3 regions of the Pantoea nemavictus genome follow, and region 2 is predicted to be linked to each of the others. Evidence: predicted binding sites of a transcription regulator. Region 2 holds the regulator's gene; each other region holds the start of a gene.
The links. Region 2 encodes LexA, which represses DNA repair genes until DNA is damaged. Its sites were predicted from a motif close to TNCTGTATGTACATACAGNA; they were not measured.

Region 1 (3,279 bases), 1.5 Mb from region 2:
GCAGCGCTGCCACACCGAGGAAGGCAGCAAAAATGACCACGCTAATGATCGAGGTTGGATTGGCACCGGCCATATCGGCAAACGGGTTTTTCGGGATGAATGACAGCAGCAGCTGTGGCGTGCTGAGGTCGGCCACTTTGCCCACATAGTTGCTTTGAATCGCACTCAGACGAGCAGTTTCCTGCGCGCCTTGTACCAAACCTTCAGCACTCAGGCCAAACAAGCCGGTCACCATCACGCCGACCAGCGCAGAAATCGCTGTGGTGAACAACAGCACGCCAATGGTCAGTACGCTGATTTTGCCCAACGACGATGCATTATGCAGACGCGCTACCGCACTCAGGATAGAGGCGAACACCAGCGGCATCACAATCATTTGCAGCAGTTGAACGTAGCCGTTACCGACGATGTTGAACCAGCCAATCGATGCTTTTACCGTGGCGCTGTTTTCGCCGTAAATGGTTTGCAGCGCCAGACCGAAAGCCACGCCCAATACCAAACCGGTCAATACGCGCTTTGACAGGCTCCAGCTTTGATTACCAATGCGATTCAGCAGAATCAGCAGCGCGACAAACGCCACGATGTTAATAATTAGGGGAATATCCATGCTCAACTCCAGAAGGTGCTGCGCCATCAGATTATGATGGCGCAGAAAACAGTAAATCCCCGTTAGGGAATATTGGGAATGTTATCAGTTCAGTGCGGAGCGGGCTTATACCCAAAAAGAATGTTTTATAACTTTATCGCTTGAATTGTCGGGTTATTGACCGTTTTGACCATTAACCAGCCGACCGACGCCATTTTGTAGCGTATTAAACAGCTGTTCCGGCCAACCATTAGCACCAAAAGAGGGCAGCCCGGGTGGGAACCACAGGGCATAGCCGACTAATGCCAGGCAAAGCGCACGCTCAAATTGGTTACCTTTCTGGCTATTCAGTATCGGTAAACGGAAGCGCCAGCGGCAGGGCCATAACAAAGGTACGCCCGCTGGCGTTAGCATGTCGGCGACGATATGGCTGAGATAACCCAGCGTCATCCCCTGCAGCACATCGGCGGGGAGAAACCAGTCGGCGGGCACATTGATTTGAAATAGCCATAAGCTGAGCGCCACGGCCAGCAAACTGTGGGTAAAACCGCGATGGCCAAAAGCGCGGGCAATCGGATGCGATAGCCACCTCAGCCGCTGGCCTAATACGGATTTCGGGTGATCGATATCGGGCAGCAGGCAGGTGAGAAGCGCAGCAGGCACTAAATGCCACCAATCGGCGCTGGCCATCACTGGCGTCAGTTCCGCGCGCTTGGCAAAAATGGCGCTGGCAATGGCAAAGATAATATGGCCTTCGGCCGTCATGATAAAACCTGGCTGCATAAAACTGTCGATGCATCCAGTATAGGGATTTATCCAGTGAATGAGAATGGTGACGCTGTAACGAAGCGTTAATAATTTTGGCATTCCCGCGCCACAATGACGCGGGAAAAGAACGGGTTAGCTTAGCGTGCTAACCATCCGCCATCGACGGCTAAAGTGTAACCCTGGACATAATCCGAGGCGCTGGAGGCGAGGAACACGATGGGACCCATCATATCGTCCGGCATGCCCCAGCGACCTGATGGAATGCGGCCGAGAATCTCCTCGTTGCGCGATTCGTCACTGCGCAGCTGTTCGGTGTTGTTAGTTGCCATGTAGCCCGGCGCGATGGCATTGACGTTAATGCCGTGTTTCGCCCACTCGTTGGCCATCAGGCGGGTTAATCCCATGACCGCACTTTTCGAGGCGGTATAAGACGGTACGCGAATCCCGCCCTGGAACGAGAGCATGGAGGCGATGTTGATGATCTTGCCGCCGTTGCCTTGCGCGATAAACTGCCGTGCCACCTGCTGCGACAAGAAGAACAGGCTTTTGCTATTGATGTTCATCACATCGTCCCAATCCTGCTCACTGAAATTAAGTGCGTCTTCGCGGCGAATAATGCCGGCATTATTGACCAGAATGTCGATACGGCCGGCCTGTGAGACAGCCTGTTGCACAATCTGTGGCACGACGGCGGGTTTAGTGAGATCGGCCTGAATTGACCAGAAGCGACGGCCTAACGCCTCGACTTTGGCCTGGGTATCATCTGGCCCCGCGCGATTGACGCCAATGATGTCACAGCCCGCTTGCGCCAGCCCGAGTGCCATGCCCTGGCCTAATCCGGTATTACAGCCAGTCACCAGCGCGATTTTGCCTTCAAGATTAAATGCGTTGAGTATCATGCTTCGCTCCTTGTTAGCGCAGCGCGCTGATGTTGACGTGATCCATGTCATCGAACACCTGGTTTTCACCCACCATGCCCCAGATAAAGGTATAGCGTTGCGTTCCAACGCCAGCATGAATTGACCAGCTGGGTGAAATCACCGCCTGTTCGTTGTGTACTAATAAATGACGCGTCTCCTGCGGCTGGCCCATCATATGAAACACGGCGCTGTCATCGGCCATATCAAAGTAGAAATAGACCTCCATACGCCGCTCGTGGGTGTGGCACGGCATGGTATTCCACAGATTGCCGTCATCGAGACGCGTTAGTCCCATTGTCAGTTGGCAGGTCGGCAGCACGTCCGGCACGATGAATTTATTGATGGTGCGACGATTGGAGGTGGCGGCATCGCCTAAGGTGGCTTTTACGGCCTCGTCGAGGGTGATTTTCTTGTCTGGGAAGTGAATATGTGCTGGCGCGCTGTTGTAGTAAAACTTCGCGGGCTGATGAGCATCGCTACTGCGAAAAATGACGCTCTGTGCACCTTGTCCCACGTACAGCGCTTCCTGCTGGCCAATTTCCCAGGTTTTGCCGTCTACCTCAATTACACCTGGCCCACCAATATTGATGACACCCAGTTCGCGGCGCTCAAGGAAGTAGCTGACGCCCAACTGTTTACCCACTTCATGACCGATGGTCACCGCTTTATGCACCGGCATTACGCCGCCGATGATGATGCGATCGATATGGCTGTAAGTCAGGGTGTAGTTATCGGCGTCGAAAATTTTTTCGATCAGAAACTCGCGGCGTAAACCGGTGGTATCCAGGGATTTGGCATGATCGCTGTGAATGCTTTGACGTACGTCCATCTCAGGCCTCTCAAGAGTCAAAGGAATGGTCCCGATGCGGGTCTTCGGGCATCTTAGGCAGGATGAGACATGAATTCAATAAAAATGAAACGATGTTTTATTTATTTGCGTGATCGATCAACTTGCATAATAAAGCCCGCGTTGAGCGGGCTGCGATTAACCGTGCAGATGTTCAG
Region 2 (3,279 bases):
CAGATTAATCTGTAGGTTACGCTTCGCTTAATCAGGCGTTAAACCAGCTATCACGTTGCCAGTGACCCCGCCAGATTAGCCACAGTGTTAGCCCACGTAACGCCAGGAATACCGTTACTGCCAACCATAAACCGTGGTTACCGAGCCACGGCAGCGTCAACAGCGCTACGCCATAACCAATAGCCGCTATTACCATGCTGTTTCGCATCTCTCGTCCGCGCGTCGCGCCGATAAACATGCCATCCAGCAGATAACACCAGACGCCAATCAGCGGCAGTATCACCTGCCAGATGAGGTAGCGATCGGCCATGTCGCGTAGTGCTTCCAGTGAAGTCAGCATCGCTACAATCTGCGGGCCAGTGAAGGCATAAATCAGCGCAAATAGCACCGCCACAAAACAGGCTTGTCGACAAGCAGCGTGCCAGATCAGCAATAACCGGCTGCGATCTTTAGCGCCGACCGCTTCACCGGAACAGGCTTCAACCGCATAGGCAAAGCCATCTAATGCGTAGGCAGTAAAGGTAAGGAACATTAGCAGCACCGCATTGACCGCCACGACATCCGGGCCAATGCGCGCACCGAGAATGGTGAGCGACGCGAAGCAGATTTGCAGCATAAGGGAACGCAACATAATGTCGCGATTGAGGCGAAACAACCGCGCCGCATCACCGCGCCAGCTATTTTTTAGCAGCGTGAAGTGGATACCGCGCAATTTAAGTACCCGCGCTACCATCCACAAACCCACACCCAGCGTGACATATTCGGCCAACGCCGTAGCCGCCGCCGCTCCCGCCACGCCCCAGTGCAGCTTGAGGACAAACAGCAGGTCGAGCAGGATGTTCACCAGATTACCGACGATCAATAACACCATCGGCGCACGCGCATACTGCACGCCCAGCAGCCAGCCAAGAATCACCAAATTAGCCAAGGTGGCCGGCGCACTCAGCCAGCGAATCTCAATAAATATTTTCGCCTGCTGCTGCACTTCCGGACTGCCGCCCATCAGTGCTGCCGCCAAACTGCTTACTGGCGTGCGCAACAGCATAAACAAGAGTCCGAAGACTAAAGCGATGAGCAGCGGTTGCGTCAAGGCGCGCGCCAGTGCGCTTTTATCATTCGCACCAAAAGCCTGCGCGGTCAGTCCGGTGGTGCTCATTCGCAAAAACAGCAGAAGCATGAAGATGAAACTGGTTGCCGTGGTACCCACGGCGACGCCAGCGAGATAAATGGGGCTATCAAGATGACCAATGACTGCAGTATCCACCACGCCCAGCAGCGGAACGGTGATGTTGGAGAGGATCATTGGCAGCGCCAGCCGCCAGAGTGCTTTATCTGAAGGGGAAAACAGCTGCATCAGCGCATTCCGTTGTTTGCGGTATCAGCGTGATAATGCGCCCGACAGTGCCGCAGAAAATGTCACAGAGAAATAAAATAGCAGACTGCGGTCAGCGCAGCATACGCCGCCGCAGTTGGGGAGGATCAGAAATTGATCAGAGCCATTCGCCGTTGCGCACAATTCCCACAGCCAAACCTTCAACGGTCAGTGACTGCTCGCGGGTATCAACGATAATCGGCTGGAAATCGTTATTTTCCGGCAGAAGATGGACAATCGCGCCCTGCTTTTTCCAGCGTTTCACGGTGACTTCATCATCAATGCGCGCCACCACAACCTGGCCGTTACGCACTTCCTGAGTTTTATGCACCGCTAACAGATCGCCATCCATAATGCCGATATCTTTCATCGACATACCGCTAACGCGTAGCAGGAAATCGGCGCTGGGTTTGAACAGGTTGGCATCAACCTGATAGTGCGCTTCAATGTGCTCTTGTGCCAGCAGCGGCTCGCCAGCAGCGACGCGGCCAATTAATGGCAAACCTTCGCTCGGCTCTTCTTCCATCAGCAGGCGTATCCCGCGCGATGCGCCGGAAACAATTTCAATAACGCCTTTTCGCGCCAGCGCTTTCAGATGCTCTTCAGCAGCATTGGGCGAGCGAAAACCCAGTTGCGCAGCAATTTCCGCACGCGTTGGCGGCATGCCCGTCTGGTTAATATGGTCGCGAATCAGGTCATAGACCTGTTGCTGCCTTGCAGTTAGCGCTTTCATCCCGCCCCCTGGTTGTTTATACAGTCGCTGTGAGTATATACAGGTATTCGCGAAATGAAAACCGTAACAGAGGGAAAAATCAGCGCATTGATGAATCTGGAATCCCTATCTCAAATGCGTCCAGAGCAGCGCGATCCAGACAAACAGAGCCAGTAAGATAGTCAGCAACACGGCAGCCGATCCCATATCTTTGGCACGCCCGGCTAACGGATGCTGCTCCTGACCGATGCGGTCTACCACCGCTTCGATGGCGCTATTAAGGATTTCAACAATGATGATAAGTACCACCGAACCAATCATTAACACGCGGGAAATGGCATCAACATCCAGCCAACAGGCCACGATAATAGCCACCAGCGCGGCAATCGCCTCCTGGCGAAATGCGGCTTCATGCTGCCATGCGGCACGCAAGCCCTGCCAGGAATAACCGGCTGCTTTCACTATTCTTACTAGACCGGTGACGTTATTTGCCATGTTTATGGAACCCTTGAACTATTTTGACGTCAATGTGTGGCAGTGGGAGGTGGCAGAGCCACAGATCTTCGCTGCGCTTTCTGGTATGCTTGCCGCGCTTTGCTAACAAGAGGCTTTAAGTTGTCTATGTCAGGTTGGCGTAAACTCTATTACAAATTATTGAATTTACCACTCTCTATTTTGGTAAAAAGTAAGGTCATTCCGACCGATCCCGTCTCTGAACACGGGATCGATCCGACACGTCCAGTGATGTATGTTTTGCCTTATGATTCAAAGGCTGACCTTCTCACGCTACGGGCGCAATGTCTGAAACATGATCTGCCCGATCCGCTGGCTCCACTGGAGATCGATGGCACCTTGCTACCGCGCCACGTGTTTATTCACGATGGCCCGCGCGTTATTCCCTATTTCGTGGCGAATCCGGAATCAGTAAAGCTATTCCACGACTATCTCGATTTGCACCGCAGCAACCCACAGCTCGATGTCCAGATGTTACCCGTTGCGGTGATGTTTGGTCGTGCGCCGGGACGTGAAATTCAGGGAGAAGCGACACCGCATCTGCGTATTCTGAATGGCGTGCAGAAGTTCTTCGCCATTTTGTGGCACGGCCGCGATAGCTTCGTTCGCTTCTCGCAAACCGTATCGCTGCGCCAGATGGCGACCGAACACGGCACCGACAAGTCGATTGCGCAGAAACTGG
Region 3 (3,279 bases), 1.4 Mb from region 2:
CGCGCTGGTGGGCATTCATCTTGTCGATCAGCGCCATCAGTTGCTCACTATTATGACGCGGCTGATAATCGGCAAACAGGTCAAACTGCGCGACACCATCGCTAAAGAAATCGCCCAGCATGACGCCGCCTTTCATATAACGCTTACCGGGGATCCAGATGCGATCTAAACAGTTGAGCGTTGCCTGAATAATGTCACGGCTGTCTGCGGTAGGTGTAATCAATGTCTGACTGGCCGCATTGGCGTAATAGGGATGATGCGGATCGTGCGGGCTGGTGCGAATAAAAGTGCCAATATGCCGACAATATTGCCGCTCGCTGCGTAGTTTCTCTGCGGCACGTGCGGCGTAATTAGCGATAGCTTCGCGCATGTCATGATATTCGGTGATGCGGTCACCAAAGGAGCGCGAGCACAGAATATTTTGACGATTGGGAATCACCTCTTCAAACGCCAGGCAAGCCTCGCCACATAATTCACGCACCGTGCGCTCCAGCACTACACCGAAATGTTTACGGATCAGTGCCGTGGGGGTTTCAGCGAGCTGCAGCGCGGTATTAATGCCCATCAGATTGAGCTTTTTTGATAAGCGTCGGCCAACGCCCCACACCTCTTCAACCTTGACCAGTTTCATCAACTCACGCTGGCGGTGCGGCAGGGAAAGATCCATCACATTCTCAGCTTTGGTCCAGCGCTTAGCGGCCCAGTTGGCCAGCTTGGCGAGCGTTTTCGTCGGCGCGATACCGACGCCCACGCGCAAGTGGGTGTCCTGATAGATGCGATCGCGAATGTCACGGCCTAACTGGTCAAACGTCATGCAAGCGTCGATGCCAGTGACATCGACAAAGGCCTCATCAATCGAGTACTCATCCACGCGCGTTGATATCAGCGCCAGCGTCTCCATCACGCGCCGCGACATATCGCCATACAGCGCATAATTCGATGAGAACACCACCACCTTGTGGCGCATTAACTCTTCGCGATGTTTAAAGTAGGGCGCACCCATTTTGATGCCGAGTGCTTTAGCTTCCCGGCTGAGGGAAATAATGCAGCCGTCGTTGTTCGACAGCACCACAATCGGTTTACCACGCAGGTCCGGGCGAAATACCGTTTCGCAGCTGGCGTAAAACGCGTTCACATCCACTAAGGCGAACATTAGCGGCCTATGGTTTTAATCACGTGTTTAACGATGCCGAAGACTTCGAACTCATCAGCGTCAGGAATAGCAATAATCGCATGGGCGGGATTCATCGGTTTGAGGTGCAGCTCAGGCTGCAACATCAGCTGTTTCACGGTGAACTCACCGGAAAGCGAGGCAACCACAATGTCACCGTGTTTGGGCTTAAGAGAGCTGTCCACAACCAGCATGTCACCTTCATTAATCCCACCGTCGATCATCGAGTCACCGCTGACCCGAATGAAGTAGGTTGAGCTGGGATGCTCGACTAGGAAATTATTGAGATCGATGCGTTGTTCAACGTAGTCCTGAGCTGGCGACGGAAAGCCGCAGGGCACGCGGCTAATGAACAAGGGTAACGCTAAAATGGCGCGGATCTCCGCGGGCTGATAAAACTGCATGGCTGCGATCTCAAATTATTACTGTATGTGTATACAGTAATATCGATTAACGGGATTGATCAAGTCAGAAGCGGGCAGGATTTGTAAAGCGGTTGGCAGCAAAGGAAATTTATTTTGTAGGGAAGTCCACGACTTGCTCGTGCTGGCGCAAGTCGTGGGTGCAACATGCGGCTTAAATCATCATCCCCAGAATCTGCAGCGTGCTCTGCTGCGAGGCGGTGATAAACGGAATATCTTTGATGTGCTGCATGCCGAAGGCTTCATAGAATTTTCGCGCGCGGACGTTATCGCCTAATACTTCCAGCCACAAATAGCCTTCACGCTTATCCCGCGCCTCATTGATGATGCTCTCGAACATCCATCTGCCGTAGTTTTTGCCGGTCTCTTCGGGATTGAGATACAGCTTATTCAGCAGCGCGCCGCTCATGCCTGAATCGGGTACCGGCGTGTTCCAGGTGACTTTGGCAAAACCAATCGGCTTGTCCGTCTCGGCGATCAGCCAGCTCTCATTCGGGGCCGCGAGGCTGCTGTTGAGCTCCGCAAGGCCATACTCTTTATCGATAAAGGCATCCAGTTCTTCTGCGGAAACCCACATATGTTTAAAATGCGCGCTGTAGGTCATGCGGCCCAGCTGATGCAGCAGCTCTGCATCCTCTGCCTGCGCTTTGCGTATGGTGAACTCCATGCCCGATATCCTTGCTGAATTCTGGTTATTGACCACTGCATCGGCCGCCGCATAGGCAGCTGAAGGGCACTCACCATAGCGTGTTAGTAACAAAAACCCAAGATAACCAGCGATTTCTGTTAACAATTTCGCGCGGCGGCATGGCCGGTCTTTACCCTGGTTAGCAATCTATCGATAATGCACCGGGGTCGTTGCAGGCCGCGCGTGCCAAGGCGAACCGCCGATGATCTATAGTTAACACTGAGAACCAAGCGTAAGCCCATATTCTCAGGAGGTAGAGGATGTCAGATTCACAACCAAAAATTATCGGCGAAGCGGCCTATGCGCTGCTGGTGCGCCGTGAGGAAGTTAACGTCTCTTCATTGCTCACTGAACTCGCACGCATGGCTGAAAAAGCAAAAAACGCGCAGCAACAGCAGCGTATCGCCAGCGCCCAACAGTGGTTGCTGACGCACCGCCAACCAGCAGGCAGCGATAATCGTGCCCATTCAGCGTTACGCGGACTGAGTCGTCAGGAAGGTAGCGTCAGAATGCCGTCAGCGGATGCAGACGATAGCTGATCAAACGTGGCTCATGCGTCGATGCCTTTCGGCGCTGAGCTCACGAATTTGGAAATAAAAGGTTTCCAATTATCCTAATTCGCGCCAGTTAGCACTTTTTGCAACAAATCCTACCGTATAAGTTCAGTAAGCTTTTTGTACAGCTTTAGATTTTCCTGTACAACTTTCCTTAGGTCGGGTGACCTAACATTTTACTTTATTGGGGTCAATTATGCGTCAGAACGGATACACGCCGAGTTCAGTCGAGGCCATTGCCAACTATTTCAGCAAAGCATCTCTGCCATCGCAGCAGGAAACGCTGGGCCAGATCGTGGTTGAAATCTTACGCGAAGGACGTAATCTCAACCGTAAATCACTGTGCACCAAGCTGCTACGCAGACTCGAATTGGCCGCCAATGCGGAAGAAGAGCATCACTATCATCAGCTGATCGGCTTGTTATTCGAACGCGAAAGCTGAGA

Region 1: the regulator LexA is predicted to act here: its motif matches at 1,372-1,391, upstream of WH298_RS18090 (metal-dependent hydrolase).
Region 3: the regulator LexA is predicted to act here: its motif matches at 1,595-1,614, upstream of umuD (translesion error-prone DNA polymerase V autoproteolytic subunit).

The regions. Positions count from the first base shown of each region.
Region 1 is NZ_JBBGZW010000001.1:3,921,558-3,924,836, forward strand. It holds gene WH298_RS18085 (L-cystine transporter) at 1-607, opposite strand, end outside; gene WH298_RS18090 (metal-dependent hydrolase) at 761-1,351, opposite strand; gene kduD (2-dehydro-3-deoxy-D-gluconate 5-dehydrogenase KduD) at 1,492-2,253, opposite strand; gene kduI (5-dehydro-4-deoxy-D-glucuronate isomerase) at 2,267-3,103, opposite strand; gene hxpB (hexitol phosphatase HxpB) at 3,260-3,279, opposite strand, start outside.
Region 2 is NZ_JBBGZW010000001.1:2,453,478-2,456,756, reverse strand. It holds gene dinF (MATE family efflux transporter DinF) at 32-1,354, opposite strand; gene lexA (transcriptional repressor LexA) at 1,491-2,105, opposite strand; gene WH298_RS11185 (diacylglycerol kinase) at 2,211-2,579, opposite strand; gene plsB (glycerol-3-phosphate 1-O-acyltransferase PlsB) at 2,706-3,279, shown strand, end outside.
Region 3 is NZ_JBBGZW010000001.1:3,870,486-3,873,764, forward strand. It holds gene umuC (translesion error-prone DNA polymerase V subunit UmuC) at 1-1,153, opposite strand, end outside; gene umuD (translesion error-prone DNA polymerase V autoproteolytic subunit) at 1,153-1,575, opposite strand; gene WH298_RS17845 (GNAT family N-acetyltransferase) at 1,748-2,260, opposite strand; gene WH298_RS17850 (hypothetical protein) at 2,542-2,820, shown strand; gene ycgZ (regulatory protein YcgZ) at 3,032-3,277, shown strand.